DNA from 4 places in the Bradyrhizobium sp. SZCCHNS2022 genome. Region 1 is predicted to be linked to each of the others. Evidence: predicted binding sites of a transcription regulator. Region 1 holds the regulator's gene; each other region holds the start of a gene.

Region 1 (7,689 bases):
GCCAGTCGGACGCGATCGAGGGCGTGACGCATTCGATCTGCACGCTCGAATTCGAGGATCACCGGCCGCTGTACGAATGGCTGCTCGACAAGCTGCCGGTGCCGTCGCATCCGCGGCAGTACGAGTTCGCGCGTCTCAACCTCACCTACACGCTGCTGTCGAAGCGCGTGCTGACGCGGCTGGTGCAGGACGGCCATGTCTCCGGCTGGAACGATCCGCGCATGCCGACCATCGCCGGCCTGAAGCGCCGCGGCGTGCCGCCGGCGGCGGTGCGCGAATTCACCAAGCGCATCGGCATCGCCAAGGCCAACAGCATCGTCGATGTCGGCATGCTGGAATTTTGCATCCGCGAGGAGCTGAACCGCACGGCGCAGCGCCGCATGGCAGTGCTGCGTCCGTTGAAGGTGGTGATCGAGAACTATCCGGAAGGCCAGGTCGAGGAGCTCGAAGCGATCAACCATCCGGACGATCCCTCCGCCGGCACCCGCAAGATTGCCTTCGGCCGCGAGCTCTATATCGAGCAGGACGACTTCATGGAGAACCCGCCGAAGAAGTTCTTCCGCCTGTCGCCCGGCAACGAGGTGCGGCTGCGCTACGCCTATTTCATCAAGTGCCGCGAGGTCATCAAGAACGACGCGGGCGAGATCGTCGAGCTGCGCTGCACCTATGATCCCCAGACCAAGGGCGGCAACGCGCCCGACGGCCGCAAGGTCAAGGCAACCATGCACTGGCTGCCGGCCGCGCAGTCGCTGAAAGCCGAGATTCGCATCTACAACCAGCTGTTCGCCAATCCGAGCCCGAACGCGGCCGACTTCACCGCCGACCTCAATCCGAACTCGCTCGAGGTCCTGACCGATGCGCGCATCGAGCCCGCGATCGCCGAAAGCAATTCGGCCGAGCCGATGCAGTTCGAGCGCCAGGGCTACTTCGTCCGCGATCCCGACTCGACGCCGGACAAGCTGGTGTTCAACCGCACCATCGGCCTGCGCGACACCTTCGCGAAGGAAGTCGCGAAGGGGTGAGGCCGCCCGTGCCAACGGATGGGGTCAGTTGATCGCGTCCTGCCCGGCCTCGGTCAGCGTCGGCACGCCGTCGCTGACCTCGACGAGGCCGCGCTCGGTCAGCAGCGACAGGTCGTCGTCGGCGATGGGGGAAAGTGTGAGCCGGTGCGCCTTGATGTCCCGGAGGGTCCAGCGCAGATGGATGGCCTTCTCCAGATCCAGGTCGGAGAAGGGGTCGTCGATATCGTGGGCGTCCATACCCCGATAAGCGCGGGCGGTGCAAAAAGTTCCAGTGTATCGCGCATGGAGAAATCCGGGATTCTCGTTCTGTTCTGCTAGGCGCGCTCGCGCAGCTTCCAGTAGCCTTCCGGCCCGGTGTCGTAGCGGGTGGTGTGGCGATGGCGGGGCCGGTCAGGCCGCCGGGATGGCGTCGCGGGATCGCGGGCGTGATGGCCGACGTCTGGCCGCCGCGCGGCGCGCTGGCTGGCGGTTGGCCCGCGATCGGCTCGGCCGCATGGCCGTCCTTTGCCGCGCGCCTCAGGGGCTGGGCGCGCGAGGAGGCCGGCGCAGGGCGGCTGCTGCCATGGGTGCCCGTGGCCTTCGGCGCCGGCATCGCGCTGTATCTCTCCGCAGATCACGAGCCGGTGTTGTGGGTCAGCGCCATCGCCGCGGCACTGTTCTGTCTGGTCGCCATGCTGATGCGGCGCCAACCGCTGTTTCCGGCGGCGGTGATGATCGCGGCCGCCGCCTGCGGCTTCGCGGTGGCGACGGTGAAGACCGCGCGCGTGGCGCATCCGGTGCTGGCGCGACCGCTCTATTCGGTGTCGCTCGCGGGCTTCGTCGAGGCGCGCGACATTCGCGGGCGCAGCGACCGCATCGTGCTGCGCGTGACTGCGATGGAGAGCCCGCGCAATGCGATCACGCTGGCGCGGGTGCGGCTCGCGGTGCGCAAGGGCACCGCCCCGGACGTCGGCAGCTTCGTGCAGCTCAAGGCACGGCTGTTGCCGCCACTCGCGCCGGTGCGGCCGGGCGCCTACGATTTCGCGCGCGACATGTTCTTCCAGGGCATCGGAGCCTCCGGCTTCGTCATGGGAACGATCACGACCGTGACGCCGCCGCAGGCGGCCGGCTTCGGCCTGCGCTATGCGGCTGTGATGCAGGGCCTGCGCGATGCGATCGATGCGCGCATCCGCGCCCGGCTCGACGGCGATGAGCGCGCCATCGCCACGGCGCTGTTGACCGGGCGGCGCGACGCCATCACGCCCGATGTCAACGACGCGATGTTCGTCTCCGGCCTCGGCCACGTGCTGTCGATCTCCGGCTATCACATGGCAGTCGTCGCCGGCGTCGTGTTCTTCGCGGTGCGCGCGCTGCTGGCGCTGATACCGGGCCTCACCGTCAGCCATCCGATCAAGAAGTGGGCGGCGGTCGCGGCGCTGGTCGCGGCCGCGTTCTACCTCCTGCTCTCGGGCGCGGAGGTCGCGACCCAGAGATCCTTCTTCATGACGGCGGTCGTGCTGATCGCCGTGATGGTCGACCGTCGCGCCGTCACCTTCCGCACGCTCGCGGTCGCCGCGATGATCGTGCTGGTCGCAGCGCCCGAGGCGCTGGTGCATCCGAGCTTCCAGATGTCGTTCGCGGCGACGCTCGGCCTCGTCGCGCTGGTGCAGTTCGGCCTGCCGAGATTGTTCGCGACGCCGGACAGCTCCGCCTCGCAGCGCATCGCGTTGTGGGGCGGGCGCGAGCTTGCGATGCTGCTGCTGGCCTCGCTGATCGCGGGGCTCGCGACGACGCCCTACGCCGCCTTCCACTTCCATCGCGTCACGCCCTACGGCGTGCTGGCCAATCTCGCGGCGATGCCGGTGGTGTCCGTGCTGGTGATGCCTGCCGGCCTGATGGGACTGCTGGCGGTGCCGTTTGGCCTTGACGGCTTCTGGTGGTCGCTGATGGGTTTCGGGATCGACTGGATGATCGCGGTGACGCGCTGGGTGGCGGCGCTACCGGGCGCGGTCGGACGGATTCCGGCGTTCGGCATCGGCCCGCTGATCCTGGCCAGTCTCGGACTCATCCTGATCGGGCTGTTGCGGACGCCGCTGCGCTGGTCGGGCGCCGTCGTGCTCGCGGCGGCCACCCTGTGGGCCGCCACGACGCCGTTGCCCGACATTCTCATTGCCGGAGACGGACGCGCGGTGGCGGTGCGTGGCCGCGACGGGCGCCTGCATGTGATGCGCACCGGCAAGGACGTGTTCGTCACTAAGGAGTGGCTCGCCGCCGATGCCGATGCGCGCCTGCCCGCCGATGCTGCACTCGGTGACGGTGTGTCCTGCGACGAGGCGGGCTGTGTCGTGGCGATGGCCGATGGCCGTTTCGTCGCCATGACCTTGCGCGCCGACGCCATCGCCGATGATTGCGTCCGTGCCGCGCTGATCGTGACCGCGCGCGCCGCGCCGTCGTCGTGTGCGGCCGCCGTGATCGACCGCCCGCGTCTGCAGCAGCAGGGCGCCTTGATGCTGGTGCAGCGGGGCGCCGGCTTCGCGGTCACGCCGGTGCGCACTGGTGGCACGGATCGCCCGTGGTGGCCGGCTTCGGCCGATACCGGCGAATTCGACATGACCCTGACACCGCGCGCGCCTGCGTCGCGTGGCCAGGATGCGACTCCGCCGGAGGCGGAGCAGGTGATCGAGGATTAGTTCGTCCGGCTTCCGCGCTGATGCTCGCGCCCTCGGCTTCGGCAGGTGCCGGCCGAGGGCTGCGGGCGAGCGATCCGAGACGACGAAATCGACGACGCGTGTCAGGTGATGCTGATCCGGCGAATCCGCGTCGTCTGCGATGCCGGCGCCTCCTCCGCGCTATCCGGACGGTGCTCGCCCGGCTGCCTGGTGACGGGCAGCTGCAGCACGGTGACGCGCTGGCCTTCGCAGAGCTGCGTGACGAGCACGTGCCGGCCGTCGGCAAACTCGATGGCGTCGTGATGGCGGTCGGGGATGTGCTTTTCGATCGTGTTGAACTTGGCGACGCGCTCGCGGATCGTCCGGGTCCAGAGCCAGCGGCTGTCGTAGCGGACGTCCTCGGCGAAGGCGAGCTCGGTGCCAGGCAGCATGCACACCGCAACGTTGGGCTCGGTCTCCACCGCGAAGCCGCGGGTCGCGGTGCCGCGGAAGGTCGTCGATATCAGCGTCTCGCCGACCTTGGCAGGACGGGAGGCAACGGCATGGAGGCTGTAGTCACACATCGGATCGCTCCTCGCTGAGAGATAGCCGACCCACGCTTCCCCCCGGACAGGCGCAGGCCTCTATCAGAGTGGACATCGAGGCGATGTTAGCGCGCGCTTCACGGCAATTCTGCGCTGATCTGCATGGCGTGTGGCCGCTGATGATCACAAGCGTTTGAGCGTGCCGCGCTGCACATCATGAGGTGCATTCGCGTGTGACTCGTTTTTGAGCTGCGGCGACGCTCCAAGCATCGCGCCGCCGCTCAACTGTGCATGTCGTCCGATGCCAGCGCGTCCGCGCTCAGCACGTGCTCAGTACTTGCGATAGAGCCCGACCAGCTTACCCTGGATCTTCACCCGGTTGGGCGGCAGGATGCGCACCTCATAGGCGGTATTGGCAGGCTCCAGCGCGATCGAGGCGCCGCGGCGACGGAAACGCTTCAACGTCGCTTCCTCATCGTCGATCAGGGCCACCACGATGTCGCCGGTGTCGGCGGTCTCGTTGCGCTGGATCAGCGCCATGTCGCCGTCGAGAATGCCGGCATCGACCATCGAGTCGCCGCGCACCTCGAGCGCGTAGTGATCGCCATTGCCGAGCATGTCGGCCGGCACGCTGATCGTGTGGCTGCGGGTCTGCAGCGCCTCGATCGGCGTACCCGCGGCGATGCGGCCCATAACAGGCACCGCGACCGGGCGCTCGCCATCATCGAGCGCGGGCGTCGAGGTCCGCACCTTGCCGAGATTGCCTTCGATCACCGACGGCGTGAAACCGCGGCGATTGTTGCCGGCCTGCGACAGCTCGGGCAGCTTGATCACCTCGATGGCGCGGGCACGGTTGGGCAGCCGGCGGATGAAGCCGCGCTCCTCCAGCGCCGTGATCAGGCGGTGGATGCCGGACTTCGAGCGCAGGTCGAGGGCATCCTTCATCTCGTCGAATGACGGCGGCACGCCGGCTTCCTTGAGCCGTTCATTGATGAACCGCAGAAGTTCGTACTGTTTGCGCGTCAGCATCTCGACCTGGTCCCCAGTTTGTATCGTCCGAGTCCGCGCCCTGCGTCCAAGGGCGAATGGGAGTTGGACGTTCGTATTCGCGTCGCCCGCAACATACTAAAAACAAATCATGAACGGACACTATATGTTCGATGTGTGTTCCGCAATCCTAAAAATATGATGAACGATCCGGGCTTTGCCGGGGAAAACCGCTCAGTTCGGCAGGCGCAGGATCTCGCAGGGGCTGCCGGCCGGCGCCTTCGGCGCAAAGGCCGGACGGATCACGAGCGCCTGGGAGAGCGCGAGATGGCCGAGCAGCGACGAATCCTGCTGCGTCACCGGTGTCGCGACCAGCGTGCCGTCGGCGCGTTCCTCCAGCCGGGCGCGCAGATAGTCCTCGCGCGAATCGTTGGCGGCGAGCTCGCGGCCGAGCAGGGCGGTCTCGCGCGGCATCAGCGCTTCGTCGCGGCCGAGCAGGCGTCGAATCAAGGGGACCAGGAACAGGATGGCGCAGACATAGGACGACACCGGATTGCCCGGCAGCCCGATCACCCTCATGCCGCCGAGCCGGCCATGCATCATCGGCTTGCCCGGTCGCATTGCGATCTTCCAGAACGCCATCTCGACGCCCTCGGCCTCGAGCGCCTGCTTGACCAGGTCGTGATCACCGACCGAGGCGCCTCCGGTGGTGACCAGGATGTCGGCCTCGGCCTCGCGCGCCCGGCGGATGCCGGCAACCGTGGCGTCGAGCGTATCGGCGGCAATGCCGAGATCGACAGGCTCGGCGCCTTCGCTGCGCACCAACGCGCGCAGAGCATAGCCGTTAGAATAGACGATCTGGCCCGGACCCGGCGTCGCGCCGGGCATCACCAGCTCGTCGCCGGTGGCGAGCAGCGCTACCCTCGGGCGCCGCCGCACCGGCAGCGCCGGATGGTTCATGCTGGCGGCGAGCGACAGATCGCGGTCGCTCAGCCGGCGCCCGGCGCTCAGCAGCACCATGCCCTCGTGGAAGTCGACTCCTGCCGGCCGGATGTGACGGCCCGTGATTGCGGCCTCGCTGAGCACGACGTGATCGCCGTCCGCGATCGTGTCCTCCTGGATCACGACGGCGTCGGCGCCGTCCGGCACCACGCCGCCGGTGAAGATGCGCGCCGCCTCGCCAGGCCCGAGGACGCGATCGAACGGCCGCCCGGCGGCGACCTCGCCGATCACCTTGAGCCGCGCCTGGGGCTTGTCGGCATCGGCCGCGCGCACCGCATAGCCGTCCATCGCCGACATCGCCTCCGGCGGCTGCGTCCGCAGCGCCGCGAGGTCACGCGCCAGCACCCGGTGAAACGCCTCGTCCAGCCCGACCATCTCCTCGGCCAGCGGTTCGGCGCCGGCGAGCACCGCAGACAACGCATCGGACACCGGCATCAAGGCCATGAGAGTTCCTTCGGACGGAGGCGGGACGACTCGCGGGAGTCGCGTTCTAACCGAACGTGCACGGCGCGGCCAAGTCCCCGGGGCAAGTCGCTTCCGTTGGATCGGGACCGGCTGGACCGAGAGAACCGATCAGACCGGATGTCCGATCCGCATAGTCGGTTCGACTTAGACAGCAGCGTCGTCGTTCGTCGCTCTCCTCCGCGTGTCTGCCCGACGGGCAATTTCCGCATCTCCGCCATGCGCCAACTGCCCGTCGTGTTAGTTTGCCGCACTGTTTCCGCTTGCGCCGTCGGGCAGATCACCTGCATCTTCTCGCGCATCCCGCCTCGATGAAGAGGGACGGTTCGCGGTCGTCACGAAACGTGAGGTGGGGAGGCGGTGGCTGCAGTCTGTCGCAACGCGCTGATGGCGCGTGGACGAACGGCGGATTGCAGGCGGTCAAGTCGCGTGGTCTCGACACCCCGACGCTGGTGTCAAGCGCAAGGCGCTCGAAGCGCATTGTCGTCATGGTGGCCAACAAGCCCGGTGCACCAGGGAGAGCGCGAAGCAGCCGACAAGCCCACCGCGCAGGGAATGCCGGATGACCGGCTGAACCTGTGGTACCTGCCGCCTGCATTTTTGTTCGCAGGCGGGCCATGGGTTGCGGCCAGCACCCGGCATTCCCTGCGCCCTCTTCGCTAAGCGAGGGCGGAACGAACCGGATCAACTCGGGCGTTTCAGCCGCGGGATCGTGGACGTGTGTGCTGACGGCGAGGTGCCAACCGTGCGTCTTGATCAGCGAGCGCTATTCTCCGCGTGCAACGTTGCCGCCTGATGGCACGCTCTCTCCGCCCGTCATTCCGGGGCGCGCGCAGCGCGAGCCCGGAATCCATAACCACGACCGGTCGAGAGGATCGGGATGTCTGCTCGCTTGACCTCCTTCACCAATCACCGTCCCGGAGTATGGATTCCGGGCTCGCGCTGCGCGCGCCCCGGAATGACGCGTGGAGAGAGACGTGGACTCACGTCCTGCTTCGGCGCGCTGCTCCGATCGGCGTCAGTCTTACGGCGCCGTCTGCGCCT
Region 2 (7,689 bases), 850 kb from region 1:
GCCGCCGCCAGCTTCGCCCGCCGCCATATCGGTCCCTCGCCGCGTGACGTCGCGGCGATGCTGGAGACCGTGAACGCAAAGAGCGTCGCGGAGCTGATGGCGCAGACCCTGCCCGGAACGATCCGGCAGTCCGCCCCGCTCGACATCGGCCCCGCCCTGAGCGAGACCGAGGCGCTGTCGCACATGCGCGCGCTGGCGGCGCGGAACCAGGTCTTCACCTCGCTGATCGGCCAGGGCTATTCCGGCACGATCATGCCGGCGGTGATCCAGCGCAACATCCTGGAGAACCCGGCCTGGTACACGGCCTACACGCCCTATCAGCCCGAGATCAGCCAGGGCCGGCTGGAGGCGCTGTTCAACTTCCAGACCATGATCTGCGACCTCACCGGGCTCGACGTCGCCAACGCCTCGCTGCTCGACGAGGGCACCGCGGCGGCCGAGGCGATGGCGCTGGCCGAGCGGTCGGCGCGCGCCAAGACCAAGGCCTTCTTCGTCGACCACAACGTGCACCCGCAGACCCTTGCGGTGCTGCGTACCCGCGCCGAGCCGCTCGGCTGGCAGCTGATCGTCGGCGATCCCGCCAAGGATCTCGACAGCGCCGAGGTGTTCGGCGGCCTGCTGCAATATCCCGACACGACCGGCGCGTTGCGCGATCCGCGCACCGCCATTGCCAGGCTGCACGACAAGGGGGCGCTGGCGATCCTCGCCGCCGACCTGCTGGCACTGACGCTTATTGCCTCGCCGGGCGAGCTCGGAGCCGACATCGCGATCGGCTCGGCGCAGCGCTTCGGCGTGCCGATGGGCTATGGCGGTCCGCATGCCGCCTACATGGCGGTGCGCGATGCGCTGAAGCGCTCGCTGCCCGGTCGCATCGTCGGCCTGTCCGTGGATTCGCGCGGCGCCCCCGCCTATCGGCTGGCGCTGCAGACCCGCGAGCAGCACATTCGCCGCGAGAAGGCGACGTCGAACATCTGCACCGCGCAGGTGCTGCTGGCGGTGATCGCCGCGATGTACGCGGTCTATCACGGCCCTGAAGGGTTGAAGGCGATCGCCCGCAATGTGCATCGCCGCGCCGCGGTGCTGGCGGCGGGTCTGCGCAAGCTCGGCTTTGCTCCGGCAAGTGACAGCTTCTTCGATACGATCACCGCCGAGGCTGGCGCCAAGTCCGATTCGATCATCGCCCGCGCTGAGGGCGAGCGGATCAATCTCGGCCGCGACGGCAGCCGGCTGCGGATCGCGCTCGACGAGACCACGACGCCCGATGTCGTCGAAGCCGTGTGGCGCGCCTTCGGTGGCGAGCTGTCCTACGCCGTGATCGAGGCCGAGGCGCGCGACGCCGTCCCGGCCGAGCTGAAGCGGCAACGGCCGTACCTGACGCATCCGGTGTTCCACGCGCATCGCTCCGAGACCGAGATGCTGCGCTATCTGCGCAAGCTTGCCGACCGCGACCTCGCACTCGACCGCGCGATGATCCCGCTCGGCTCCTGCACGATGAAGCTGAACGCGACCACCGAGATGGTCCCGCTGACCTGGCCGGAATTTTCCAGCCTGCATCCGTTCGTGCCGCGCGCCCAGGCCGCCGGCTATCACACCATGTTCGCCGAGCTGGAGGACTGGCTGTGCCGGATCTCCGGCTATGACGCGGTGTCGCTGCAGCCGAACTCCGGTGCGCAGGGCGAATATGCCGGCCTCTTGGCGATCCGCGGCTATCATGCCGCGCGTGGCGAGAGCCATCGCACGATCTGCCTGATCCCCTCCTCCGCCCACGGCACCAACCCGGCCTCGGCGCACATGGTCGGCATGGAGGTGGTCGTCGTCGGCTGCGACGCGGGCGGCAATGTCGACCTCGCCGATCTCAAGGCCAAGGCGGAGGCGCATAGCAAGAAGCTCGCGGCGATCATGATCACCTACCCCTCGACGCACGGCGTGTTCGAGGAGCACATCCGGGACATCTGCGACATCGTCCATGCCCATGGCGGCCAGGTCTATCTCGACGGCGCCAACCTCAACGCCCAGGTCGGCCTCGCCCGTCCCGGCGATTACGGCGCCGATGTCAGCCATTTCAATCTGCACAAGACGTTCTGCATTCCGCATGGCGGCGGCGGCCCGGGCATGGGCCCGATCGGCGTCAAGGCGCATCTGGCGCCGTTCCTGCCCGGTCATCCCAACACCGATGGCGCCACCGCGCACCCCGTGGGCCCGGTGTCGGCGGCGCCCTACGGCTCGGCCTCGATCCTGACCATCTCCTACATCTATATGCTGCTGATGGGTGGCGATGGCCTGACCCGCGCCACCGAGATCGCGATCCTCAACGCCAACTACGTGGCGGCACGCCTCGATCCGCATTTCCCGGTGCTGTACCGCAACGAGCGCGGCCGCGTCGCGCATGAATGCATCATCGATCCGCGCCCGCTGAAGCCAACCAGCGGCGTGACCGTCGACGACATCGCCAAGCGCCTGATCGACTACGGCTTCCACGCGCCGACGATGAGCTTCCCGGTCGCCGGCACCTTGATGATCGAGCCGACCGAGTCGGAGTCCAAGGCCGAGCTCGACCGCTTCTGCGACGCCATGATCGCGATCCGCAAGGAGATCGCCGAGGTCGAGCAGGGCCGCTTCAAGATCGAGGCCTCGCCACTGCGTCACGCGCCGCACACGGTGCACGACATCGCCGACGACGATTGGACCAGGGCCTATCGGCGCAGCGAAGGCTGCTTCCCGGAGGGCACCTCGCGCACCGACAAGTATTGGTGCCCGGTCGGCCGCGTCGACAACGTCTATGGCGATCGCAACCTGGTGTGCTCGTGCCCGCCGGTCGACGACTACGCGCAGGCAGCGGAGTAAGCTGCCTCGCGCCCGCTCCAATCGGTCACCTGCCACGGCTCACGACAGTCGATGACGTGAGCCGTGTCGGGGTCCGGCGCGATCAGCACGCCATGCCAGCGCCAGAGATTGGCGTTGGTCAATTCGGTGCCGCCCCACCAGCGCCGGATGGGATTGAGGGCCGTAAAGTCCTCCTCGCCGGCAAGGATGGCCTTACCGAGCGGCGTGAGCGAAAGCGTGCTCGCCTTGTAGCGGTCGAGACGTTCACGGCCGTGGTGCATCTCGATCGAGAATGGCCACTCGGCCAGGCCCGAAATCGCGGGCACCGGCGCCAGCGCCAGACCGTCGAGCAGCGCGCCGGCTTCCCAATAGTCGAACACGCGTCGTTGAAAGCGCTCCCGAAAGGGCGGCAGCACGTCGAGCGGGCGCTCGTAGCCGGCGGACAGCAATTCCAGGATTCTCAGCTCCGACGCGCCGAGGCCCGTCGCGGCCCCCGGAAGCTCATCGAGCATCTCCAGCACGCAGCGCCGAAGCTGCGGCAACGCACTCAGATCCTGCTTCAACAGATCGCACCAGGCCTGCGGCGTCGACGCTCGAAAAGCCCGCCATGCGAGATGACCGAGCTCCATATGCTCGCGTGAAACTGCAATGCCCATCGTCTGCTCGGCGATTTGCCAAGCTGGCGCATGAAGCGGTGTATCGACATGCCGCAACACGATCTTGGTCGCGATCTCCGCGTCATGGCGGAGATAATCCAAGAGCCAGATGAGCACCAGCTGGTCGTTCGGTCGGGTGTCCATCCAGAGCTCGACACGATCACAACGATCGACAACTTCGAGAAGACCCTGGCTGCGCACACCGGCGGCCATCAGTTCGCGCCGCGAGGCGAAATCCAACCAGTGCGCCATCTTCTGTCGCGGCGGGCGTCCGGCGAGAAAGGCCGACAGATCCGCATCGGACGGCAAAGGCCCCCACACGAAACGATGCAGAATCGGCACCACCAGATCGGCAAAGCCGCCTCTTCGTAGCGCACCGGCGCCGGGGTCGTCGGCCGTGAGAATGAGGCTTGTCATCCGCTTGGCTCCGTCATGGCACGACCGGCGCACGGCGCATTGGGCCGCCCGCAATCGATTTCGGCGAAAACCGGCGCCAGAAGGCCTGCGCCCTCTCATCGACTGCGCAGATCCGGCGATCCGGAAACACGGATTCTCCTGTTTGCCCCCGGAGACAAGTCATCCCTCAAGGGACGCGCGCTGCGTCAAGGATTGCACCCGCAGAAACCAGGCCAATCCACCGGAGCGCGACGTATGGGCAAACGACGGGCGCCGGAACGTCGTCAAACCGACGTCCCCGGCGCCCGCGATGCTCGCTCTACTCCTCCGCCGGCTCCTCGCCGTCGCCGTCGGCATCGCGCTCGGCGTTGCCGGCCAGGATCTGCTCGGCGATCAGACCGGAGTTCTGGCGGATCGCAGCCTCGATCTTCGCGGTCATGTCGGGGTTGGCCTTGAGGAAGGTCTTCGAGTTCTCGCGCCCCTGCCCGAGCCGCTGGCTGTCATAGGAGAACCAGGCGCCGGATTTCTCGACGATGCCCGCCTTGACGCCGAGATCCAGGATCTCGCCCATCTTGGACACGCCCTCGCCATACATGATGTCGAACTCGACCTGCTTGAACGGCGGTGCCAGCTTGTTCTTCACCACCTTCACGCGGGTGGAGTTGCCGATCACTTCGTCGCGCTCCTTGATCGCGCCGATGCGGCGGATATCGAGGCGTACCGAAGCATAGAATTTCAGCGCATTGCCGCCGGTGGTGGTCTCCGGCGAGCCATACATCACACCGATCTTCATGCGGATCTGGTTGATGAAGATCACCATGGTGTTGGACTTGTTGATCGACGCCGTCAGCTTGCGCAGCGCCTGGCTCATCAGGCGGGCCTGCAGGCCCGGCAGCGACTCGCCCATCTCGCCCTCGAGCTCGGCCTTGGGCACCAGCGCCGCCACGGAGTCGACGACCAGAACATCGACCGCGCCGGAACGCACCAGGGTGTCGCAGATCTCCAGCGCCTGCTCTCCCGTGTCCGGCTGCGAGATCAGGAGCTCGTCGATGTTGACGCCCAGCTTGCGCGCATAGACCGGATCGAGCGCATGCTCTGCGTCGATGAACGCGCAGATGCCGCCCTTCTTCTGCGCTTCCGCAACGGTATGCAGCGCCAGCGTGGTCTTGCCCGAGGATTCCGGCCCGTAGATCTCGACGATACGCCCCTTGGGCAGGCCGCCGATGCCGAGCGCGATGTCGAGCCCGAGCGAGCCGGTCGACACCGTCTCGACGTCCATCGAGCGGTCGTTCTTGCCCAGCTTCATCACCGAGCCCTTGCCGAACTGACGCTCGATCTGGGACAGCGCTGCGGAGAGCGCCTTACTCTTATCCATGGAGGAACCTTCGACGATACGCAGGGCGGTGGCGGACATTGGCGCTCCTTATGGCGGGGATTCGCGGGATGGACAAACGGTTAACGAGGTCGGGCAGCAATCTTGAGGTGAATGTACCCCATCTGTTCTTTGTTCGCAATATGTTCTTGCGCGTTTTCCCGATCGTTCGCAGAGGCCACAAGTGGCTCGGTCGCATGGACGGCCGATCACACAGCCCCAGCGGCGACTGCGCACAGGATCCGGGGTGCGCGATCGAGCCAAGTCGCGACAGGCTGGCCGAACCGCGACCCGCGACACCGGTTGCGACCCGACCATCCCCACGATCGAGCCTCGCTTCCCTCGACTGCGACGAACCGAAATTCAACCAAGAATTGTATTTGCCATCAAGCTTGCCATGCGGCTCGTGGTTTGCTTCCTCTCGAACTCGCAGCAACTCGCATCGCCCGGGCACCGCATGTCGAACAGCAATTCCCACCGTGACGCTGTGGCGGCCGGTCGGCCCGAAGGAACTCGCGCTGATCGAAGCGTCCGGCATGCGCGCATTTCCGCCGCGCCTTCCCGAGCAGCCCATCTTCTATCCCGTGCTGACCGAGGACTACGCGGTGAAGATCGCGCGCGACTGGAACGTGCCGGCCAGCGGCAGTGGTCATGTGCTGCGCTTCGAGGTGCGGCGAGATTTTCTCGATCGCTACGACGTGCACGAGGCCGGCGGGCGCGACCACCTGGAGTACTGGATTCCGAGCGAGCATCTCGCGGACTTCAATGCCGCCATCGTCGGCCCGATCACGCTCGTCAAAACTTTTCCTTGAAGCAGACGACAAACAAACAGACTTCTGCACGCGTGCGTAGACCGCACGCTCCGTGGTTCTCCTGACGAGAACGAAGTTCCCGCAACCCTTCTACTTTTGTTCGGCTCATGACATGAGCACGCGCACTGATTTCGTGCAGCGACCTGCTCTCGCCGATCCCTAGATCTCGCGCGACCTCACTCGGTCGCAGCGAGTTCCACAGCAGGATGGCCGCGACTGGCCTCGCGCGCACCACGAAGACGATGATTGATTGCGGGCCTGCCGACCTCGGCAAGGAGAACACGATCCTGCATTCTTTATCTGTTGACCATCATACCGCGGGGCCTTGAGTTGCCGGTGCATGCGGTCATGACAGGCAACAGGAACCTCCATCGGCGAGCAGCTCGTCCAGGATGAAATGGCGCTGCTGTTCCCCGCATGCGTGACACAATCAGAAGGCGACAAGTCCTGCCACCTGGACGGGACGTGATGGAGATCACGCGATATGCGGCCGGGTCACCGTCAAACCACGGCCATTGTCATAAACTTTTGGTTGTGGTAACAAATTCAGGTCATCGGGCGTCGCAACGAATTGATCAGCCCCGAATTTGTTTGTTCGTTTTCGATGACGGTTGGCGAATGTCACCGGCTGATACTGGCGCGTGATGTGCCGTCACCCTCGAATGCCATCTGCCAGCAATGGCTGCAGGCTCTGTCACCCGTAGGCGCACGGCCCTGAAACCATCCGCGCCGAAAGAAGGCCCCGGACCGCGTCCGGGGCTTTTGACGTTGCGCGCCCCCGCATGGGGACTGATCAGCAGCGCAGCTGCCGTTTTGTCGCAGCCGACCTGGAACGGATCGCGTCGGTTACGCATCATCATGTCGATGACACGCGATGATCTCACCTGCCGCTGCTGCAGAGCCGGCCTCCAGCGCATCGAGCTTCATTCGCAGCGCGGGGCTGCAGGAGACCGCCGCTGCCCGGCCTGCGACGCGCTGCTCGAAACCGTCGATGGCGCGACGGAGGTCGTCTACCGGCTCACGGTCGTGCCTGAGCGGGTCTTCGACGCGCGACATGCGCGCCCTCAAAAGACCGCACGTTCGCCCTGCAACCTTGATGTGACGCAAGGTGAGCATGCGCGTAACGAAGTAGATTGAAATTGTCATTGCCGAACTGCCCTGCCGGGAAGCTCCGACGTTGACCCGAGCCTCGGATCGCGGCGATCCGAGGCTCATTCGTCGCGGGTGGCTCGGGAATCGCGACGCCATGCGCTTTCGCAGCCACGACACCTGGCGGCCATCGCGAGCGGCGCCACTGGCGACCGTATTTTACCGGAATTGATCCAAGGGGCGTTTCCGCATCCATTTACGCTGCGTTCATCAAACCCAGCGGCCTGGGGCGGTCAGGGCTCACCGGTTTTGGCAATGCCGCTCTATTTCTTTCGTATCCGTAACGGCCACTTCTCAGGCGCGTCCGAGTACGGCACCGAGTGTGCCGATCGCAATGCAGCCTGGAAAGAGATGACGACTGTGTGCGCCGACATGGCCAGCAGCATCTCGCGCAAGCTCGCCGAAAATTCCGAGTGGCAGATGGAGCTGCTCGACGAAACGCGGCAGCCGGTCTTTCGCATCCGCATCGTGGCCGAGTCGC
Region 3 (7,689 bases), 3.9 Mb from region 1:
GCAGCCGAGTCCTTTGCAAGAGTGGTCTTCGCGGCGGATGCTTTCGCGGCAGTCTTGGCAGTCTTTTCAGGCATTGCGCTTCTTTTGTTCTTGGTGGACTTGGCAGCCGAGGCCTTTGCGGCAGCCCGAATCTCCTTTACAGGAGCGCGGGCACGGCCCTTGGAAACGCTGCGGCTCGCCGCGGCGGCTTTTTTTGTACTCTTGGAAGCACTCTTTTTACGCGTTTTCTGTGACACAGCCTGCGCGCGGAACTGCCACGCCCCTGTTTGATGTTGCGGGAACCTAAAAGGGCGGCCAAAAAAGTATACGCATGGCCGGGTTCGGCTCTGAGAATGTGCCATATATAGCACATTTCCCGCAAAAATCAATGATTTAGAGGCTCCAGGGGCGGTATTGTGACGGATCCGCGAAGTTAGGGTTAAGTGAAGCGTGCCAGAATCGAACACTCCTGCACGGGCTGTTCCCGCACCGCAGGATGCCTCCTAGGCCATTGTTTCCGCGTGGCATTCCGATCCGGCTGACGTCCCGCGGCCAGCCTGCTCGGCGCTCGGCGAGCGCCGGTTGCCACGCGACCCGCTAGTCTCCGGCGCCGGCCTTCGACGAAAAATATTTCTCGAACTTTCCGCCTTCGCCGTCGTGCTCCTTGGCATCGCCCGGCGGATCCTTCTTCTGGGTGATGTTGGGCCAGGACTTGGCGTATTCGGCATTGACGCCCAGCCACTTCTCCAACCCCGGCTCGGTATCGGGCTTGATCGCGTCCGCCGGGCATTCGGGTTCGCACACGCCGCAATCGATGCATTCGTCCGGATGAATGACGAGCATGTTCTCGCCCTCGTAGAAGCAGTCTACCGGGCAGACCTCAACGCAATCGGTGTATTTGCATTTGATGCAGTTTTCGGTGACGACGTAAGTCATCCAGGGCTCCGGAACGGATCAATAAATCGGCAGGCTTGCACTAGCGCAGGATGTGGTGTGCCGCAAGGGAAGCAGGACCAAGAACTGAACCGGAGTTGCGCAGGCGCAACCCCGTCAGCTTCGTTCAGCGCCGTCGAGATCATCATACAGCCCACGCACCGATGCTGCGTCACCCCGGCGCGCGGCGAACCCCGTCACCTTGAGCACGCGGACGCTGCGATCGAGCGCGATGGTCAGCACGTCGCCGGTCTTGACCCCGTGTCCAGGCGAGGTCTCGCGCACGCCGTTGACACGGACGTGGCCGGACGACACCAGCGCCGCGGCGCTGGTGCGAGCCTTGACCAGCCGCGCGTGCCACAGCCACTTGTCGAGACGCTGGCGCTCTGACGGAGTGTCAGACGTGGGCGTTGTCCTTCCGATCGATACGGCCAACCGGACTGCCGGTCAGTCCTTGCGGTTGTTCGCCGCAAGCTGCTCCTTGAGCGCGGCGAGCTTGGCGAACGGCGAGTTCGGATCGACCGGCCGGTCGCGATCACGACCGCCCCCGCCGCTCGACGCATAGGGTCGCAGCGCCGGGCCGCTGTCGCGCTTGTCGCGACCGCCCTTGCCGAAGTCGCGGCCGCCGCGTCCCTCGCGATCACCGCCGAACTTGCCACCCTTGTTGCGGTCGCGATTCTGGTCGCGCCCCTTGGCATCGTGATCGCGGCGCGGGCCGCGGTCCTCACGTGCCGGCGCTGCTGCGCCCTCGGCGGGAGCCGCACCGCTCTCCGGCGGGCCCTTGCGGAAGTCCTTGCCGAACTCCTTCATCCGGTCGCGGCGGCCATGGCCGCGATGCTGACGCTCGCGTGCCTCGCCGCCTTCGGCCGAAGCTGCCCCTGCAGGCGCTGGCGTGCCAGCAGCCTGCCCGCGCTCGTGCTGCGGACGATTGTGCCGGCCCCGCTGATGATGATCGTGACGCGGCCTGCGCTCCTCCGAGCGTCCGCCGGGCCGCCAGACTTCGATCAGGACCGGCTCGGCCGCGGGCGCCGCTTCGGCAGCGGGAGACTCGGCAACCGGCGCGGTCGCCGGAGCATCGCCCGCGCTCGCAGGCTCGCTCGGAGCAGCTTCAACGGTCTCCGGCTGCGGCGCGTCCGCCACCACGGCTTCGGCCGCAGCGTCGACGCTCGCGGGGACCGGCTCGGCCGCAGCGGCTTCACCGGCCGCGTCCGGCGTGACGAAATCCACGGTCGGCAGCGAGGCCAGAGCCGACGCCGGCGCGGTCTCGACCTGCTCCTCACCGGCAGCGTCCGGCACAGCGACGACCTGCTCGATCACCGGAGCAACGGCGGCCTCTGCGACGGTGGGAGCCTGCTCGTCGGCCGGCTCGCTGGCAATCGCTGCGACCTCATCGCTGGGCGCGTTCTCGTGTTCCGCCGGCTCAGCCGCAGTCACCTGAACGGCAGCCTCGACGGGCGCCTCAGCCACGGGCTTCTCGTCGACGGGCTTCTCATCGACCGGCTTGGGCGGCAGCGGCGGGCGCTTGTCCATGCGGTAGCCGAGCGCGCGGAGGATCGAAGCGAAATCCTCGCCGGCCGAGCCGGTGAGCGAGGTCATCGCCTGGGTCACCACGAAACCGCGGCCGTCGAACGCGCCGGCCGGCTTCTCGCCCTGCGCATTCTCGCGCCAGGCCAGAGCAGGACGAATCAGGTCGGCAAGCCGCTCCAGGATGTCGACGCGCACCGCGCGCTCACCGGCCTGCTTGTAGCCGAGCACGCGATAGGCGTCGCGCGGCAGCGCCTTGTCGACCGGGAACGATGTGCGTCCCGAGCTCGCCAGATGCTGCGCTCCGGTCAGCGCCGACATGTCGACATTGCCCTGCTTCTCGGCCCACAGCAGCGCGGCCAGTGCGCGCGCGGCCGGCTTGAGCAGCGCCGGAACGTAGATGTGATAGGCGCCGAAGCGCACGCCATATTTGCGCAGGACCGCACGCGAGGGCTGGTCGAGATCCTTCATCTCCGCCGCGATCTTGGTGCGCTCGATGACGCCGAGCGCCTCGACCAGCTGGAACGCGATGCCGCGGGCGATGCCGGTGATGTCCTCGGCCTTCGACAGTTCGAACAGCGGCCCGAGCAGCTTTTCGATATGGGTCTTGAGCCACAGATCGAGCCGGGCCTGCACCTTGTCGCGGGCAGCCCCGGTGAGCCGCTCGTCGGCAATGATGCGCAGGCGCGGATGCAGGGCGTCGTCGGCCGCGACGAGCTTGGCGACGGCGTCGCCGGTCCAGCGGATGGTGCCATCGGCCGTCAGCACGATGTGCTCGTCCGGCGCATTGGACAGCTTCTCGGCACGGGCCTCGATCTCGCCGGCCAGCGCCTTCTGGGCAGCAGCCTGCAAGGCCTTGGCCTCGGAGCCGGCCTCGGCGGCGTCGGGCGCGAAGGTGAATCCATCGAGGCGGCCGATCGCGTGCCCTTCAACGATCACTTCGCCGGTCTTGCCGATTTCCGTATTCAAAACACTGTTCTCCCGCAGGCGCCGCATCAATACACTGGTACGACGATCAACGAAACGCTCCGTGAGCCGTTCATGAAGGGCGTCTGACAATTTATTTTCGAGTTCGCGGGTAATCCCCTGCCAATAATCCGGGTCACGCAGCCAATCCGGCCGGTTGGCCACGAAGGTCCAGGTGCGAATTTGTGCAATCCGCCCCGACAGCGTGTCGATATCGCCGTCCACGCGGTCGGCCTGATCGACCTGGGCCGCGTACCAGGCGTCCGGAATACGCCCCTTCTGCATCAGGAAGCCGAACACGGTGGTCACCAGCTCCGAATGCGCGGCCGGCGACAGCCTGCGATAGTCCGGGATCTGGCAGGTTTCCCATAGACGCTCGACCGCCGCGGCGCCATGCGCCATGTCGCGCACCTCGGCGTCGCGCGCGGCGTGATCGAGGACGCGCAGATCCTCGGCGATCGGCGCGCGCGTCAGCGCCTCATGCCCGGGCGCGACCGCCAGCGACACCTGCAACGCGCTGAGGGACGCGAAATCCAGCTTCGAGTTGCGCCATTGCAGCATCTTCACGGTATCGAAGGCGTGGTTCTGCAGCGCATTGACCAGCTCGGGCTCGAATGGGCCACAACGCCCGGTAGTGCCGAAGGTGCCGTTGCGCGTTGCGCGCCCGGCCCGGCCTGCAATCTGGGCAAACTCGGACGGCGTCAGGCGGCGGAACTGATAGCCGTCATACTTGCGATCGGAAGCGAAAGCGACGTGATCGACGTCGAGATTGAGGCCCATGCCGATCGCGTCGGTGGCGACGAGATAGTCGACGTCACCGTTCTGGAACATCGCGACCTGCGCATTGCGCGTGCGTGGCGACAGCGATCCGAGCACGACCGCCGCGCCGCCATGCTGCCTGCGGATCAACTCAGCAATCGCATAGACCTCGTCGGCCGAGAAGGCGACGATCGCGGTCCGGCGCGGTTGTCGGGTGATCTTCCGATCGCCGGCGAATTCGAGTTGCGACAGCCGGGGTCGCGTTACCATCGAGGCTCCCGGCAACAGCCGCTCGATGATCGGGCGCATCGTCGCCGCTCCCAGCAGCAGCGTCTCGTCGCGGCCTCGGCGGTTCAGGATGCGGTCGGTGAAGACGTGGCCGCGCTCGAGATCGGATGCGATCTGGATTTCGTCGACGGCAAGGAAGGACACGTCGAGGTCCCGCGGCATCGCCTCGACGGTCGAGACCCAGTAGCGCGGATTTTTCGGCTTGATCTTTTCCTCGCCGGTGATCAGCGCGACGGCCTCGCTGCCGACGCGATCGGCGATCTTGTTGTAGACCTCGCGCGCGAGCAGCCGCAGCGGCAGGCCGATGATGCCGGACGAATGCGCCAGCATGCGCTCGATCGCGAGATGGGTCTTGCCGGTGTTGGTGGGACCGAGCACGGCAGTGACGCCGCTTCCAGGGGCACGGTCGGACATGCGCTCGAAGGGCGAGGCAGCCGAAGAAGACGAAAAAGCCATTCGTTAAATGTGGGTCTCGAAGCCGGCGTTGGAAGCGCGCGGTTCACGCGCGATGAAGGCAAATTTTGGCGGTGTCTGGAGAGGCTGCGATGCTGACCCCTGTCTCACATTGTGACGCATATAGTGCCGCAGCTTAAGCTTCGGAACGCCTTGAGAACGAATCACGAAGGAATCGCTGACTCCATCGTCTTTCCGGCTTCGTTCACCGCAACATCTCGCGCTCTGCGATCAAGTCGGCACTAGATCAAGTTTTCGCGGGCTCGACAAGCAACGCTTTCGCGAGGGAACTGGGGCCGATTGTCGTGAGTCCCGAGTCGAATCAGAATCGGCGAAGAGTCAAACGGATTCACGGGCGCAAGCCGTGAACGCCGACCTGTCACGGCCGTGCCGGCATGTGCCGCGCTGGCCCGTCACGTGAAGAAGGATCGCAGCCGGCGCTGCGCGACTATTGCGTCTTGGCGACGTGCGGCGCGGCCTGGGTGATGAAGGAGGTCGCCTCGAGCATCGCCGTGCCGAACGAGGTCGGGATCACCACCCGGAACGGCACCAGGATGCGCGTGCCCGCCAGCGGCACGAAGAAGATCTCCATGTTGCGGGCCTGCGCCAGGTATTTCACGACGGGCCGGTCCGGAATGTAGCCCGCGACCGGCGTGAAGTAGACGGCGCAGACCAGCGCCGGACCACGATAGCCCTTGTCGGCCTTGACGTTCTCCATGCGCTTGTAATCGAGCTTGAGCTCGTAGCGCATGCGTCCGTCGAACACCGGCGCAGCGCCGCGGCACGAGTCCGGGGACAGCAGTTCCCCATTGCCGGGCACGCGCACCAGCGACGCCGTCATCGGATCGAGTACGCCGCGCTTGTGCGCATCGGTCACAGGAATGCGATCGGGATCGACCGGCGGTGCCGGCTCGATGGCGAAATCCTTCACATTGCCGTTCTGCAGATTGATACGGATCTGCTCGGACTTCTTCCCGGCAGTGGTCGATGCCTGGTAACTCTGGCCGACCAGCGCGCCGTTGACGACGCGCCCCTGCACCGAGCCCGAGCCCGAGCCTTGCGAGAAGCTCTTGAGCAGCCCGGCGGTGCCGCCCTGCGCCGAGGCGCCGTACTGCTCGTCGCCGATCTCGATGGCCCAGGTGCCCTTGCCGACGGGGATACCGGCCAGCGAAGCCGTGTATTGCGCATCCAGCCGGGATTGCGCCTGTGCGTCTTGCGCCACCAGCACAACGACGAGCGCGGCGCCGGCCGCGACCAGACGACGGGGGAGGAATGAGGAAGCCGAGATGATGGTCACGTGAGGATTGATCCTGCCGATCCGCCTGCCTGAGCGCCGGATGCCTCCGGCGCGCCGTCCTTGCTACTTAAGCCAAAAACGCCTTCGAACAACGCGAACCGTCCGACAATGGCGGTTTGTCCAGCGCTTTGCGCCAGAACTGCCTCCGAAAGCGGTCCTCCGAAATCTGCCGGAATCACGCGCCGACCGCCGGACCGCGCCAGCATGCCGCCGTTCTGGCATTCGGGGCTGCCGCGGGACACCATCCATCCCGTCCGAATGCGCCCTTTATATGGTCTAAACTGCCGGCTACACCGTTGATTATACGCCTGCTTTTGTGCTGATCCGCGATCCCGGACCCGATCGGGCGACTGCAGGGCCCAGGTCCCCCCGGGTTCGACGGGTCAGAACGTCTGTATTTGCCGCGACCTTCAAAACCTTGACGAAAAGCCGCATCCCCCCTATAGGACCGCATCTCCCAGAGACGAGCTGGACGAGTTTTGGACCCCCGCGGCCCGCCGACACGAGCGGACGAAGGGTGCGGGGATGAGAGAGGATTTATTGCCATGTCGCGGCGCTGTGAACTGACGGCCAAGGGCCCCCAGGTTGGCCACAAGGTCAGCCATTCGAACATCAAGACCAAGCGGCGCTTCCTGCCGAACCTGTGCAACGTGACCTTCATCTCGGATGCACTCGGCCGCAACGTGCGCCTGCGCGTCTCGACCAACGCGCTCAAGAGCGTCGACCACAATGGCGGCCTCGACGCCTATCTGCTGAAGGCCAACGCCGCGGCCCTGTCGCCGCGTGCCCTCGAGCTGAAGCGCGCCATCGAGAAGAAGGCCGCCGACGCAGCTCCGGTTGCCAAGGCGAGCTGAAGGGCGATAGCTTCATCGCCAAAGCTCGGCGCATCCTGCGTCAGGCTTAGCGAATTGAGACGACGAAACGGCCGGATCGCAAGATCCGGCCTTTCTCGTTTGCGGCTGACGCGCTCATTTGCGGCTGACGCGATTGCATTGCGTCGGAGATGTCGCGTACTCGGCGGAATTCCCGATGCGCTTCGTGATCAAGCGTTCGCACATCGGTCAACGATGCGCGCCGACAGGGAATGCTTTATCGGCGTCGACAATAGAGACGAAGTGTCATGCCGACCGGCCTCCCCAACGCCAGCCGGATACTCTACACTCGCTGCGGTAGCATTATTGCGGACATTCCTTTGCCATGAAGAATATTGTCATCTGCTGCGACGGCACAGGCAACGAGATCAGCGAGAACATCTCGAACGTCCTCAAGCTGTATCGCTGCCTGCGCAAGACCGATAAGACGACGCCGCATCAGGCCGTGTTCTATGATCCCGGCGTCGGCACCCTGACGCAGCCGGACAGCTGGCACCGCTTCAAGGCGAACTTCAATCTCGTGCTGGGGCTCGCGACCGGATACGGGCTCGATGACAACGTCATCAACGCCTATTGCTTCCTGACCACGCACTATCAGGACGGCGACCGCATCTTCCT
Region 4 (7,689 bases), 3.4 Mb from region 1:
AGCTCGACCTCGATCCCCTGCCCTACATCGTCATCATCGTCGACGAGATGGCCGACCTGATGATGGTCGCCGGCAAGGACATCGAGGGCACGGTGCAGCGCCTCGCGCAGATGGCGCGCGCCGCCGGCCTGCACGTCATCCTGGCGACGCAGCGTCCGTCGGTCGACGTCATCACCGGCACCATCAAGGCGAACTTCCCGACCCGCATCTCCTTCCAGGTGACGTCGAAGATCGACAGCCGCACCATTCTCGGCGAGATGGGCGCCGAGCAGCTGCTCGGCCAGGGCGACATGCTCTACATGGCCGGCGGCGGCCGCATCAGCCGCGTGCACGGCCCGTTCTGCTCCGACGAGGAGGTCGAGAAGGTGGTGCGCCATCTCAAGGCGCAGGGCTCGCCGGAATATCTCGAGGCGGTCACCGCCGAGGAACCGAGCGAGGAGGACGGCGCGGTGTTCGACGCCACCGGCATGGGCGGCGGCGGCGGGGGCGACGACCTGTTCTCCCAGGCGGTCGCCGTGGTCAAACGCGACCGCAAGGCCTCCACCAGCTACATTCAGCGCCGGCTGCAGATCGGCTATAACAAGGCCGCTTCGCTGATGGAGCGCATGGAACAGGAAGGCATCGTCGGCCAGGCCAACCACGCCGGCAAGCGCGAGATCCTGGTGCCCGAGGAGGAAGGCGGGTTCTGACGGCGCCCTTTGGTCCCAGATCTGCCGTTTCCAGGTCGTAACTTCACGCAATTACGATCACGCTGACCGACCGAACCACGATAGAAACGCGTAAGAATCAGGACGTCGTTTTGAAAAGCCCCTTGTTGAACAACCCCTTTTCGCTTCCGCCCGGACGCCGCCTGTCCGCCCGGCTGATGGCCTGCGCCGTTGCGGCCAGCGCCCTGACCGGCGTCGCCGGCCACGCGACCGCCCAGACCACGCCGGCCCCGAAATCCGCGGCGAAGAGCGGCTCCCAGCTCAGCGCCTCCGAGCAGCAGCGCGGCGGTCAGACGACCACCCAGACCGTGCCGCCCAACCCGGTCATTCCCGATCCGCGGCGCAACGTGCCGGCCAGCATCTTCACCTCGTTCGACGCCAACCAGAAGGCGCAGGCCGCCAAGGTCAGTGCCTATCTGTCGTCGCTGCAGACGCTGGTCGGGAACTTCGTCCAGGTCGGCCCCGACGGCAGCAAGACCAAGGGCGATTTCTACATCCAGAAGCCGGGCAAGGTGCGCTTCGAATATGATCCGCCGACGCCGATCGACATCGTGGCCGACGGCTCGTCGCTGGTCGTCCGCGACCGCAAGCTGGCGACCCAGGACGTCTATCCGCTCTCGCAGACACCGTTGCGCTATCTGCTGTCGGACCGCATCGACCTGCTGAAGGACACCAACGTGATCGCCGTCGCCGCCGACGATCTCTACGTCACGATCACGATCGAGGAGAAGCAGGCGCTGATCGGCACCAGCCGGCTGATGCTGATGCTCGGCGCCAAGGACGGCCAGCTCAAGCAGTGGACCGTGACCGATCCGCAGGGCTACGACACGACGGTCGCCGTCTACAATCTCGACACCACCAAGAAGCTCGATCCGGCGATGTTCAAGATCGACTTCACGACCTACCCGTCGACGCCGCCGGGCTGACGCAGCCGCTTCGTGCTCAGCCGGCTTCGAGCCCGCGCACCTTCCACTGCGCTTCCGACAGCGCGAGCTTCTCGAAGCGCTTGCGCGCCTCGTCGAGATCGTCGGCCGCGATCGCGTCGCAGCTCGGTCGGGCGCGCAGGATCATGGCCGTGGTCGCCCAGCTGAGCCGCGCCGCCTTGCAGGCGAGCAGCAGATCGGTGAGGCGATCCTCCTGCAACAGCGATTCGATCGTCTCGATCGAGACCACGCAGAGCAGCGCCAGCGCCGCGATCACCGCGGGGAAATCGCCGGTCACGCAGAAGCGGTTGACGGCGGAGTCGCCGAGCTTGCCGCTGCGGTTGAGCGTGGCGACCTCGGCCTTCACCTGCTCGTAATCCCAGATCGCGCGCATCGCCGCGCCGGCCGAGCGTGTCGGAGCAGCCTGCAGCGTGGCGCGGGTGGCGGGCGGCGCCGCCTTGATGAAGCGGGTGCGGGCGCCCTCGCTCGCGGCGGCGACAAAGGCGCGCGACAGCTTGGCCGGCAGATCGTTGCGCAGCGCCAGCTTCTCGGCGAGATCCTCGTCGCGCTCGGCGATCTTGAACAGGCTGCGATAGCCGTCCTCGGACAGTTTCGCGGTCAGGTTTTGCGCCAGCGCCATGCGCACCGGCGGAAAGCCGCGCGCGATCAGCTGCGTCGTGAGGCTGTCGCCGATGCCCCGGCGGGCGGCGATCGCAACGAGATGCGCCGGGCTCGAGCTCCTGATGAACTCGGCAAGGTCGCGCTCGGTCAGCACCTGGGCCTTCGCCAGCATCGGCCCGGCGACACGCAGCTCCGGATGAACCGCCAGCAGCCGCGCGGTGCCGTAAGGCGCGCGCTCGACGCCGGCCAGCGCCATGCTCAGCTCGGCCAGCACGTCGGTCGCCACCTGGGGCATCAGGCGGGCGAACATCTGGTCGTAGAGATCGAGCTGCTCGGCGGGCGCCGGCCGCGGCCCGGCCAGGAACAGGCTCGTCGTGCGTCGCAGAATGTCGGTGGCGAGCTCGGACACCGTCCGCGCCTCGACGGCGGGCGACTTGGCGGCGGGCGACTTGGCGGCCGGAGCGGCCGAAGGCGCTGGGGGCATCACACATCTCTTCTTGTCGGCACCCGTCGCTGTGATCGGGCGCAGGTCGATCAGCATTTTGCGAAAGAATGCGAAGGCCGGACTAAAGGGGCGTTAAGCTCAGTGCGGCCGCAGGAGGCTGCACGGGGCCGTCGTTAATGGATTGCCTCGCCAGGCGGCCCCTATGTTCCCGTATTGTTCTTGCGGATATCGCCCGCTTCCGCTAGCCTCTCGGCCGGGAGGGGCATCATGGTCCAGCGCGTTTCCACCGTTGCCTTCGAGGGGATCGAGGCCCGCGCGGTCGACGTGCAGGTCCAGGTTGCACCCGGCCTGCCGGCATTCGCGATCGTCGGGCTGCCGGACAAGGCGGTGTCGGAGGCGCGCGAGCGGGTGCGCTCGGCGCTGATCGCCTCGGGGCTCGCGCTGCCGGCGCGGCGGATCACCGTCAATCTGGCGCCGGCCGACGTGCCCAAGGAAGGCAGCCATTACGATTTGCCGATCGCGCTCGGGCTGATGGCTGCGATCGGGGCGATTCCGCCGGATGCGCTCAGTGGCTTCACCGTGCTCGGCGAGCTCGGGCTCGACGGCTCGATCGCGCCGGTGGCAGGCGTGCTGCCGGCGGCCATCGGCGCCAATGCGCGCGAGGAAGGCCTGATCTGCCCGGCGGCCTGCGGCGCCGAGGCAGCGTGGGCGAGTCCCGACCTGCAGATCATCGCGGCGACGTCACTGATCCAGATCGCCAATCACTTCAAGGGCACGCAGGTGCTGTCGCGGCCGCAGCCGAAAATCCAGGAGGCACCCGCCAGCCTGCTCGACCTGCGCGACATCAAGGGCCAGGAGAGCGGCAAGCGCGCGCTCGAGATCGCCGCCGCCGGCGGGCATCATCTGCTGATGATCGGCTCGCCCGGCGCCGGCAAGTCGATGCTGGCGGCGCGGCTGCCGTCGATCCTGCCGCCGCTGTCGCCGGCCGAGCTGCTGGAAGTGTCGATGATCGCCTCGGTCGCCGGCGAGATCGAAGGCGGCGCGCTGACCAACCGGCGGCCGTTCCGCAGCCCGCATCATTCCGCCAGCATGGCGGCGCTGACCGGCGGCGGCCTGCGCGCCCGTCCCGGCGAGATCTCGCTGGCGCATCAGGGCGTGCTGTTTCTCGACGAGCTGCCGGAGTTCGATCCGCGCGTATTGGATTCGCTGCGCCAGCCGCTGGAGAATGGCGAGGTCTCGATCTCGCGCGCCAACCACCGCGTCACCTACCCGGCCCGCTTCATGCTGGTCGCCGCGATGAATCCGTGCCGCTGCGGCAAGGCGTTCGAGCCCGGCTATGCCTGCAAGCGCGGCCGCATCGACCGCTGCACGTCGGACTATCAGATGCGCATCTCCGGCCCGCTGATGGACCGCATCGATCTGCGCATCGAGGTGCCGGCCGTCACGGCCGCGGACCTGATCCTGCCGCCGTCGAAGGAAGGCTCCGCCGAGGTCGCCGCCCGCGTCGCCGCCGCGCGCGACCTGCAGCGCGCCCGCTATGTCAAAGCGGGCCTGCCGCAGATCAGGACCAACGCCGAGGCGCCCGCCGCCGTGCTCGACGAGATCGCCAAGCTCGATGCGCCGGGCCAGAAGCTGCTGCGCGAGGCCGCCGAGACGATGCGCCTGTCGGCGCGCGGATATCACCGCGTGCTGCGTGTCGCCCGCACCTTGGCCGATCTGGACCATGTCGACACCATCGGCCGGCTGCATCTGGCGGAGGCGCTGTCGTATCGCGCGCTGGCGGAAGACAATCGCCATGCGGCGTGAACGCCTCGTCTTTTTCAACACTCTGGTAACGACTTCTCTTTACGCTCCGACAACCATAAGGCCCGCGTTTCGTCATCAGGCCTTCCGCGTCGGTGCGTGTCATGTTGCGTTTCAATGTCTTCGTGTCGGCCGTGCCGCTGATCGCGGCAGCGGTTGTTGCCAAGCTCGAATTGGCGCCCTCCCCGCAGCCCTGCATTGCCGTCGGTGCCGACACCGTCTCGCTCGGCTCCGCGCCCTATCCCGCCGATCTCCATGTCGACTTCACCGACGATCCCGCGCTGGCGACCGTCCGCGTGGCGCTGGCAGAGCGTCCGGAGACGGCGGATTTCGTCGTGGTCGACGATGCTCCCGCGCGGGAGGATCGGGGCTGCCGCATCAGCGCCGCAACGCAGCTCGTGGCGATCGCCGCCGATCCGCTTGCGGGTGCGCCGCGCATCTATCTCAGCGTCGACGCCGCGGCCGACGGCGATTTCGACTATCGCATCTACGTCCGCTCCAGCCGCACCACGGCAAGAGAGGCCGCCGCGCTGATCGTCGCGGCCCGTGGCCACGCATCGTCGCCGGCCAACCCGGTTCTGTGAGCCGGGCTAACGCCCGGTTCACCATCTCTGCAGCGCCAGGTCGGGCCTGCATGACCTTTCAAAGTCTCGGCAATACCGACGCCGCATGGTGCGGGTCGGCCACGACATGGGATCGACGGCACCGGGGGAGATGGACATGGGACCGTTTTTTCGCATCAGGCTGCGCCTGCGCCGGTTCATGCGCCGTCATCGCACCATCGTCGCGATCCTGCGCTCCCTGATGATCTTCTCCGCCGGCTTCGGCGGCGCCTACGGCTTCATCAAGGCCAGCATCTCCGAGAATTCCGGCTACAATCCGCACACCTTTGCGATCGGCGCCAGCTTCCTGTTCGCGCTTGCCTGCGTCGGCCTGGCCACGCTGAGCATGCGGCTGCGCTTCGTCGCGAAGAAGCTTCAGAAGATCGCGCTCCACAACGAGGTGCTGGCCGACCGGAACTGGGAGCTGCAGGAGGCCGAGCAGCGCGCGCGCAATCTGTTCGAGCAGCAGGGTGACCTCATCGTGATGCGCGAGCAGGACGGCAGCATCATCTTCGTCAACGACGCCTATTGCCAGATGGCCGGTCTCGATCGCGAGAACCTGGTCGGCAGCCGCTTCGCCTTCGCGCTGATCGAGCAGGGCGACAGCGCGCTGGAGCCCAGCGGAACGCGCGTGCACGACCAGCGCATCGAGAGCGCGATCGGGCCGCGCTGGATCGCCTGGCGCGAGGCGCTGGTGCGCTCCGACGCCGGACACCCCGCCGTGCTGCAATGTGTCGGCCGTGACGTCACCGACCGCACGGAGACCGAGCGCGCGCTCGCCGACGCCCGCGATCAGGCCAATGCGGCCAACCGCGCCAAGTCGCGTTTCCTGGCGATGGCGAGCCACGAGATCCGCACGCCTCTCAACGGCATCCTCGGCATGAGCGGGCTGCTGCTGGAGACGCAGCTGACGCCGGAGCAGACGACCTACGCCAAGGCGGTGCGCACATCAGGCGAAGCGCTGATGTCGCTGATCGACGAGCTGCTCGACTATTCCAAGATCGAGGCCGGCAAGCTGGCGCTGGAGGCGCAGCCGTTCTCGCTTGCCGCGCTGATCGAGGAGATCACCGAGCTGTTGGCGCCGCGCGCGCAGGCCAAGCAGCTGGAAATCGCGGCCTACATGGATGAGCGGCTGCCGACCTGGGTGACCGGCGATGCCGCGCGGCTGCGCCAGGTGCTGCTCAATCTGGCCGGCAATGCGATCAAGTTCACGAGCAATGGCGGCGTCGCTGTCATCGCCGAGCCCGGCATCTGGCCGAACGAGATCAGCTTCCAGGTGCGCGACACCGGCATCGGCATCGCCGCCGAGGCACAGGAGCGCATCTTCCGCGAGTTCGAGCAGGCCGACGACAGCGTCGCGCGCAGCTTCGGCGGCACTGGCCTTGGGCTGGCGATCTCCGACCGCATCGTCAAGCGGATGGGGGGCCGGATCAGCCTGCAGAGCGAGCTCGGCGCCGGCTCGACCTTCGAGGTTTCCGTGCCGCTGCCGGCGGCGCTGGAGCGCGGCGAGCAGAACAGTTTTCGCGGGCCCGACCTGACCGGACAGTCGATCATGCTGATCGCGCCGCCCGGCCTGCAGGCCGAGCTGATCGAGCGGCGCCTGCAGAACTGGGGCGCGCAGACCTGTCTCGTCGCCGAGACCGAGGTCGCCGAGGCGCTGCTGCCCGAGCGGGCCTGGCACGCCGTGCTGGTGGATGATGCCATCGGCAGCGAGACGGCGCGCGGCCTCGGCATGACGGCGCAGCGTCATACGACGCGACTGATCGTCCTGGTGACGCCGGTGAGCCGCCACGAGCTGGCGCCGACTGCGCCGTTCAACTTCTATCTGGTGAAACCGCTGCGCGCCGCATCGCTTGCGGCGCGTGTCGGATTTGACGCCGATGGCGCCGCCTCGGCGCTGATCGACGATCCCGTTCCGATGATCGCGCCGCCGATTGCGGCGCGCGCCGGCGCGGGCCTGTCGATTCTCGTGGCCGAGGACAACGACATCAATGCGCTGCTGATGCGCTCGCTGCTGACCAAGCTCGGGCATCATGCCGACATCGCCGTGCATGGCGAGGCCGCGCTCGATTCCTGGCTCGCGGCACGTTCGGCCGGCACGCCTTACGACCTGATCCTGATGGATGTGCAGATGCCCAAGCTCGACGGTATCGCTGCCGCCAAGCGCATTCGGGCGCTCGAGGCCAGTGAGCCCGGCCGCCGCACGCCGATCCTGGCGCTCACGGCGAACACGCTGGTCGAGGATCGCTATGCCTGCTTCGAGGCGGGCATGGACGGCTTCCTGGTCAAGCCGATCGACCGCGACAAGCTGGACGAGGCACTGGCCAATCTGGCCGCGGCGCGGCAGGTGGCGGCGTAGTGATGAGTTTGTAGCACGGGCGGTGCCTGGGCTCCCTCTCCCCGTCCTTCACGGGGAGAGGGTCGGGGTGAGGGGCAACCACACGGGTGGTGCCAATTATCTGCCGCTCAGAGCCGCCCTGCTCGTCCGAGAGACCGCGAACTAGGCAGCGTATGTGCCATGCCCCTCACCCGGATTGCTGCGCAATCCGACCTCTCCCCGCAAAAGGGCGGGGAGAGGTTGCACCGCG

What was found. The regulator LexA, encoded in region 1, represses DNA repair genes until DNA is damaged. The targets are predictions, from matches to a motif close to TGTTCNNNNTGTGTTCNG.
Region 2: recA (recombinase RecA) is a predicted target of LexA. The motif match lies at 5,381-5,398, and genes of this name have one in related genera.
Region 3: QXZ94_RS28425 (helicase-related protein) is a predicted target of LexA. The motif match lies at 5,047-5,064, and genes of this name have one in related genera.
Region 4: QXZ94_RS26325 (YifB family Mg chelatase-like AAA ATPase) is a predicted target of LexA. The motif match lies at 2,900-2,917, and genes of this name have one in related genera.

Annotation. Positions count from the first base shown of each region.
Region 1 is NZ_JAUHHZ010000001.1:2,433,318-2,441,006, reverse strand. Features, by position in the region: gene QXZ94_RS10865 (glutamine--tRNA ligase/YqeY domain fusion protein) at 1-1,022, shown strand, start outside; gene QXZ94_RS10860 (hypothetical protein) at 1,047-1,259, opposite strand; gene QXZ94_RS10855 (ComEC/Rec2 family competence protein) at 1,400-3,691, shown strand; gene QXZ94_RS10850 (hypothetical protein) at 3,793-4,233, opposite strand; gene lexA (transcriptional repressor LexA) at 4,525-5,223, opposite strand; gene glp (gephyrin-like molybdotransferase Glp) at 5,416-6,627, opposite strand; gene QXZ94_RS10835 (hypothetical protein) at 7,670-7,689, opposite strand, start outside.
Region 2 is NZ_JAUHHZ010000001.1:3,286,597-3,294,285, forward strand. Features, by position in the region: gene gcvP (aminomethyl-transferring glycine dehydrogenase) at 1-2,844, shown strand, start outside; gene QXZ94_RS14635 (DUF1835 domain-containing protein) at 2,823-3,950, opposite strand; gene recA (recombinase RecA) at 4,195-5,289, opposite strand; gene QXZ94_RS14645 (hypothetical protein) at 5,766-6,059, shown strand; gene QXZ94_RS14650 (hypothetical protein) at 6,918-7,196, shown strand; gene QXZ94_RS14655 (DUF6894 family protein) at 7,464-7,689, shown strand, end outside.
Region 3 is NZ_JAUHHZ010000001.1:6,345,605-6,353,293, reverse strand. Features, by position in the region: gene QXZ94_RS28440 (CarD family transcriptional regulator) at 1-74, opposite strand, end outside; gene fdxA (ferredoxin FdxA) at 577-915, opposite strand; gene QXZ94_RS28430 (RNA-binding S4 domain-containing protein) at 1,030-1,335, opposite strand; gene QXZ94_RS28425 (helicase-related protein) at 1,360-4,905, opposite strand; gene QXZ94_RS28420 (DUF3108 domain-containing protein) at 5,351-6,199, opposite strand; gene rpmB (50S ribosomal protein L28) at 6,745-7,053, shown strand; gene QXZ94_RS28410 (DUF2235 domain-containing protein) at 7,397-7,689, shown strand, end outside.
Region 4 is NZ_JAUHHZ010000001.1:5,881,814-5,889,502, reverse strand. Features, by position in the region: gene QXZ94_RS26340 (DNA translocase FtsK) at 1-689, shown strand, start outside; gene QXZ94_RS26335 (outer membrane lipoprotein carrier protein LolA) at 866-1,633, shown strand; gene QXZ94_RS26330 (DUF2336 domain-containing protein) at 1,650-2,735, opposite strand; gene QXZ94_RS26325 (YifB family Mg chelatase-like AAA ATPase) at 2,964-4,502, shown strand; gene QXZ94_RS26320 (hypothetical protein) at 4,604-5,083, shown strand; gene QXZ94_RS26315 (PAS domain-containing hybrid sensor histidine kinase/response regulator) at 5,220-7,460, shown strand.